2 regions of the Streptomyces vietnamensis genome follow, and region 1 is predicted to be linked to the other one. Evidence: predicted binding sites of a transcription regulator. Region 1 holds the regulator's gene; the other holds the start of a gene.
What was found. The regulator HrcA, encoded in region 1, represses chaperone genes, less so after heat shock. The targets are predictions, from matches to a motif close to TTNGCACTCNGNNNNNCNGAGTGCNAA.
Positions count from the first base shown of each region.

Region 2: groES (co-chaperone GroES) is a predicted target of HrcA. The motif match lies at 1,126-1,152, and genes of this name have one in related genera.

Region 1 is NZ_CP010407.1:2,824,846-2,828,156, forward strand. Features, by position in the region: gene dnaJ (molecular chaperone DnaJ) at 2-1,141, opposite strand; gene hrcA (heat-inducible transcriptional repressor HrcA) at 1,142-2,161, opposite strand; gene SVTN_RS12635 (MBL fold metallo-hydrolase) at 2,310-3,038, shown strand; gene SVTN_RS12640 (DUF3097 domain-containing protein) at 3,159-3,311, shown strand, end outside.
Region 2 is NZ_CP010407.1:5,109,785-5,113,095, forward strand. Features, by position in the region: gene SVTN_RS23105 (polysaccharide deacetylase family protein) at 1-901, shown strand, start outside; gene SVTN_RS23110 (hypothetical protein) at 898-1,080, shown strand; gene groES (co-chaperone GroES) at 1,299-1,607, shown strand; gene groL (chaperonin GroEL) at 1,719-3,311, shown strand, end outside.

The sequences.
Region 1 (3,311 bases):
CCTACCGCCCGTTGAACGCGTCCTTGAGCCGCGAGAACAGCCCCTGCTGCCCAGGCTGGAACTGGCCGGTGGGCCGTTCCTCTCCCCGCAGCTTGGCCAGTTCGCGCAGCAGACGCTCCTGCTCGGCGTCGAGCTTGTTCGGGGTCGTCACCTCGACGTGCACGATCAGGTCGCCCCGGCCGTTGCCCCGCAGGTGCGTCACGCCGCGCCCGTGCAGCGGGATCGACTGGCCGGACTGCGTGCCCGGGCGGATGTCGATCTCCTCGACGCCGTCGAGGGTCTGCAGCGGCACCTTCGTGCCGAGCGCTCCCGCCGTCATCGGGATGGTGACCGTGCAGTGCAGGTCGTCCCCGCGCCGCTGGAAGACCTCGTGCGGGGTCTCGTGGATCTCGACGTACAGGTCGCCGGCGGGGCCGCCGCCGGGGCCGACCTCGCCCTCGCCCGCGAGCTGGATGCGGGTGCCGTTGTCGACACCGGCCGGGATCTTGACCGTGAGCGTACGGCGGGACCGCACGCGGCCGTCGCCGGCGCACTCGGGGCACGGCGTCGGCACGACCGTACCGAAGCCCTGGCACTGCGGGCAGGGCCGGGAGGTCATGACCTGGCCGAGGAAGGACCGGGTGACCTGGGAGACCTCGCCGCGGCCGCGGCACATGTCACAGGTCTGCGCGGAGGTGCCGGGCGCGGCGCCCTCGCCCGAACAGGTGGTGCAGACGACCGCCGTGTCGACCTGGATGTCCTTGGTCGTACCGAAGGCCGCCTCGTTGAGGTCGATCTCCAGGCGGATCATGGCGTCCTGGCCGCGGCGGGTCCGCGAGCGCGGGCCGCGCTGCGAGGCCGTGCCGAAGAAGGCGTCCATGATGTCGGAGAAGTTGCCGAAGCCGCCCGCTCCGAAGCCACCGCCCGCGCCACCGCCGCCGGAGGCCGAGAGCGGGTCGCCGCCGAGGTCGTAGACCTGCTTCTTCTGCGGGTCCGAGAGGACCTCGTAGGCGGCGTTGATCTCCTTGAAGCGTTCCTGCGTCTTCGGATCGGGATTGACGTCCGGGTGCAGCTCGCGCGCGAGCCTCCGGAACGCCTTCTTGATCTCGTCCTGGGACGCGTCGCGGCGCACGCCGAGTACGGCGTAGTAGTCCGTGGCCACTTACGACTCCGCCAGGATCTGTCCGACGTAACGTGCCACTGCGCGTACCGCTCCCATCGTTCCGGGGTAGTCCATGCGGGTCGGTCCGACCACGCCGAGTTTGGCGACTGCCTCGCCGCCCGAACCGTAGCCGACCGAGACGACGGACGTGGAGCTCAGCCCCTCGTGGGCGTTCTCGTGCCCGATGCGTACGGTCATGCCCGATTCCTTGGCCTCGCCGAGCAGCTTGAGGAGCACGACCTGCTCCTCCAGAGCCTCAAGGACGGGCCTGATCATCAGGGGGAAGTCGTGTCCGAAGCGGGCGAGATTGGCGGTGCCGCCGATCATCAGCCGCTCCTCGTGCTCCTCGACGAGCGTTTCGAGGAGGGTCGCGAGCACGGTCGAGACCGTGGCGCGGTCCTCGGCCTCCTCGAAGGACTCGGGGAGGTCCTGCACCAGCTGCGGCACGTCGGCGAACCGGCGGCCGACGACCCGGCTGTTGAGCCGGGCCCGCAGGTCGGCGAGCGAGGTCTCGCCGAAGGGCGCGGGGCAGTCGACGACGCGCTGCTCGACCCGGCCGGTGTCGGTGATGAGGACGAGCATCAGGCGGGCGGGGGCCAGCGAGAGCAGCTCCACGTGCCGGACGGTCGAGCGGGTCAGCGAGGGGTACTGGACGACGGCGACCTGGCGGGTCAGCTGAGCGAGCAGCCGCACGGTGCGCCCGACGACGTCGTCGAGGTCGACGGCTCCGTCGAGGAAGTTGTGGATGGCCCGCCGCTCGGGCGTCGACAGCGGCTTGACGCCGGCGAGCCGGTCGACGAAGAGCCGGTAGCCCTTGTCGGTGGGGATGCGCCCCGCACTGGTGTGAGGCTGGGCGATGTACCCCTCCTCCTCGAGGACGGCCATGTCGTTGCGCACGGTGGCGGGCGACACGCCGAGCTTGTGGCGCTCGGTGAGCGCCTTGGAGCCGACGGGCTCCTCCGTCCCGACGTAGTCCTGGACGATGGCGCGCAGGACCTCGAGTCTGCGTTCGCTGAGCATCGTGCGCACCTCCAGCTGTCGTCGTCGTTCCGGTTGCTCCGCTTTTGGCACTCGCCCTGTCCGAGTGCCAGCGATCCCCCGGCCAGTGTACGGCGGCGGGCATCGCTCCTGGCAAGGAGGCGGCGCCCGCACCGGTTAGCGTCGCCCCATGGACGTGGATTGGGAAGCGTACGGATGGGAGCGCCTCGCGGACGGAGTCGGCAGGCGCCGACTGCCCGGCTGGGACGCCACGGTGGGCCTTGTCGTGGGTACGCGGGCGGTATTGCTGTACGACACGGGGTCCTCGCTCGCGGAGGGCGCGGAGCTGCGGGCACAGATCACGGCACTCACGGGCGGCCGAAAGGTGACACACATCGCACTGAGCCACCCCCACTTCGACCACGTCTTCGGCACGGCGGTGTTCGCAGGCGCGGAGGTCTTCGGCGCGGTGGGCTCGGACGAGCTCCTCTCCCTGGCCCGGGAACGGGAGGCGCTGCGCGAGGACGCGGTACGGCAAGGGATCGATCCGCAGACGGCGGCGGAGGCGGTGGACGTCCTGGTGGCCCCCCGGCACGTGGTCTCGGGCGAGTGGACGCTCGACCTGGGCGACCGCCAGGTGCTCCTGGCGAACGTGGGCCCCGGCCACACGGGCCACGACCTGGCGCTCTGCGTCCCGGGCGGGCGCGAGGTCGTCTTCTGCGGGGACCTGGTGGAGGAGTCGGGCGAACCGCAGGCGGGCCCGGACGCGATCCCGTCCCGCTGGCCGGACGCCCTGGACCGCCTGCTCGCCCTGGGCGGCGAGGAGGCGGCGTACGTACCGGGGCACGGGGCGGTGGTGGACGCCACGTTCGTGAGGGCACAGCGCGATGAACTGGCACGGCGCTTCGACGTGCCCTAACGTCACCCGAATGCGCAGCTACAACCCGGATCTGACGCCGCCTTGACTGCATCTCCCGGGGGATGACCCCCGGACCCCCAGCAGATTCCCCGCCACCGCGTCCTGGACAGAATCGAGCCCATGCGCAGTTACAACCCCGATCTGACACCGCCCTGGAAGAAGTCGGCGCCCGTGCCGGAGGTCCCGGCGGACCCCGACCTGGTCGTCGAGGAGGTCACCACGGGCTTCTGCGGGGCGGTGATCCGCTGCGAGGCGGGCACGGTGACGCTGGAG
Region 2 (3,311 bases), 2.3 Mb from region 1:
TGTGCGCCGCTCCCGCCGGACGCTCGGGGCGGTGCTCGCCGTGGCCGCCCTCGCCTCCGCCGCCACGGCCTGCTCCGACAGCGCCGAACCCGAGCGCGGCGCGCCCGCCCCCGCCGCCGAGAAACAGGCCCCCGCCGCCGGCGCCCTCACCGCGTACGTCGAGAAGGTCCGCGCCCGGCGGGCCGCCCGCGTGCTCGCCGCCAAGAGATGGGGCCTCGCCAAACCCCCGCTCGAAGCGCCCGCCCCGCCCGCCGTCAAACCGAAGATCACCACCCGCAAGGGCTTCGAGACCGACGGCGAGGACCTGCCGCCCGTCTTCACCACCGTCCCGACCAAGCAGAAGGTCGTCTTCCTGACGATCGACGACGGCGCGGAGAAGGACCCCCAGCTGATCAAGATGATGCAGGAGCTGCGGATCCCCTACAGCGCCTTCCTCAGCAACTACCTCGTCAAGGACGACTACGGCTACTTCCGGAAGATGCAGAAGTCCGAGGAGTCCGGCGTCTCCCTGCACAACCACACCCTCAACCACCGCTACCTGCCCGGCCTCTCGTACGGCGAGCAGAAGCGCGAGATCTGCGGCATGCAGGACGTCATGGAGAAGCAGTTCGGCAAGCGGCCCCCGCTCTTCCGCCCGCCGTACGGCAACTACAACGAGGACACCCTGACCGCCGCGAAGAGCTGCGGCGTCAAGGCCGTCCCGCTCTGGGCCGCCGAGGCCTTCCCCGACCACATGGAGTGGCGCGAGTGGGACCGGGACCTGCACCCCGGCGACATCGTGCTCACCCACTTCCGGGGCAAGGAGGACTGGAAGGGCACCATGCCGGACATGATCCGCCGCGTGATGAACGTGATCACGTCCAAGGGGTACGCGGTCGCGAAGCTCGAGGACTACGTGTGAGGCGGGTCGCCGTCCTCGCCGTGACCGGCGCGCTGCTCGCCCTCCCCGCCCTCCCCGCCTGCGCCCCCTCGGTCGACCCGATCGGACGGCTCGGCCGGAAGGCGGCGGAGCGGGTGGGGCCCCGGCCCACGCCGGTCGAGGTCAAGACCGTGCGGGCGGTGGTGGGCGCGAAGCACTGAGAGGAGGCCGGAGGGGTCCGTCCCGTCACGCCACGGAGCGATGAATTGGCACTCCGCTTGACCGAGTGCTAATCGCGGTCATAGTCTCGGCTCTGGCACTCCCCACTGGAGAGTGCCAACACAGCGACGGGCAGGTCCGGCACCCGCGACGACGGATCCACCTGGTCGCCACCTCAGACAGTTAACCCCGTGAGATCTCCGAAGGGGGAGGTCGGATCGTGACGACCACCAGCTCCAAGGTTGCCATCAAGCCGCTCGAGGACCGCATCGTGGTCCAGCCGCTCGACGCCGAGCAGACCACCGCCTCTGGCCTGGTCATTCCGGACACCGCCAAGGAGAAGCCCCAGGAGGGCGTCGTCCTGGCCGTGGGCCCGGGCCGCTTCGAGAACGGCGAGCGTCTGCCGCTCGACGTCAAGACCGGCGACATCGTGCTGTACAGCAAGTACGGCGGCACCGAGGTGAAGTACAGCGGCGAGGAGTACCTCGTCCTCTCGGCTCGCGACGTGCTCGCGATCGTCGAGAAGTAATTCACCGAAGTATCTGAAGCAGATGCTTTGAGCTGCGCCCCTTGACCCCGCACCGGGCGTCCGGGGGCGCAGTTCGTTCCACCTTGAATCCGAGAGGGCTGAACCGCTCCCATGGCGAAGATCCTGAAGTTCGACGAGGACGCCCGTCGCGCCCTTGAGCGCGGCGTCAACAAGCTTGCCGACACGGTGAAGGTGACGATCGGCCCCAAGGGCCGCAACGTCGTCATCGACAAGAAGTTCGGCGCCCCCACCATCACCAACGACGGTGTCACGATCGCCCGCGAGGTCGAGATCGAGGACCCGTACGAGAACCTCGGCGCCCAGCTCGTGAAGGAGGTGGCGACCAAGACCAACGACATCGCGGGTGACGGCACCACCACCGCCACCGTGCTCGCCCAGGCCCTGGTCCGAGAGGGTCTGCGCAACGTCGCCGCCGGCGCCTCCCCGGCCGCCCTCAAGAAGGGCATCGACGCCGCCGTCAAGGCCGTCTCCGACGAGCTGCTCGCCACCGCGCGCCCGATCGAGGACAAGTCCGACATCGCCGCCGTCGCCGCGCTCTCCGCGCAGGACCAGCAGGTCGGCGAGCTCATCGCCGAGGCGATGGACAAGGTCGGCAAGGACGGTGTCATCACCGTCGAGGAGTCCAACACCTTCGGCCTGGAGCTCGACTTCACCGAGGGCATGGCCTTCGACAAGGGCTACCTGTCCCCGTACATGGTGACCGACCAGGAGCGCATGGAGGCCGTCCTCGACGACCCGTACATCCTGATCCACCAGGGCAAGATCTCCTCGATCCAGGACCTGCTGCCCATCCTGGAGAAGGTCATCCAGGCCGGCGCCAGCAAGCCGCTCCTGATCATCGCCGAGGACGTCGAGGGCGAGGCCCTCTCCACCCTCGTCGTCAACAAGATCCGTGGCACCTTCAACGCCGTCGCCGTCAAGGCCCCCGGCTTCGGTGACCGCCGCAAGGCGATGCTCGGCGACATGGCCACCCTCACCGGTGCCACCGTCATCGCCGAGGAGGTCGGCCTCAAGCTCGACCAGGCCGGTCTCGACGTGCTGGGCACCGCCCGCCGCGTGACCATCACCAAGGACGACACCACCATCGTCGACGGTGGCGGCAACTCCGAGGACGTCGCGGGCCGCGTCAACCAGATCAAGGCCGAGATCGAGTCCACGGACTCCGACTGGGACCGCGAGAAGCTCCAGGAGCGCCTCGCGAAGCTCGCCGGCGGCGTGTGCGTCATCAAGGTCGGCGCCGCCACCGAGGTGGAGCTGAAGGAGAAGAAGCACCGTCTGGAGGACGCCATCTCCGCGACCCGCGCCGCGGTCGAGGAGGGCATCGTCTCCGGTGGTGGCTCCGCGCTCGTCCACGCCGTCAAGGTCCTCGAGGGCAACCTCGACAAGACCGGCGACGAGGCCACCGGTGTCGCGGTCGTCCGCCGCGCCGCCGTCGAGCCGCTGCGCTGGATCGCCGAGAACGCCGGCCTCGAGGGCTACGTCATCACCTCGAAGGTGGCGGAGCTGGAGAAGGGCAACGGCTTCAACGCCGCGACCGGCGAGTACGGCGACCTGGTCAAGGCCGGCGTCATCGACCCGGTGAAGGTGACGCGCTCCGCCCTGGAGAACGCCGCCTCGATCGCCTCCCTCCTCCTCACCACCGAGACCCTCGTGGTGGAGAAGAAGGAAGAGGAGCCGGCGGAC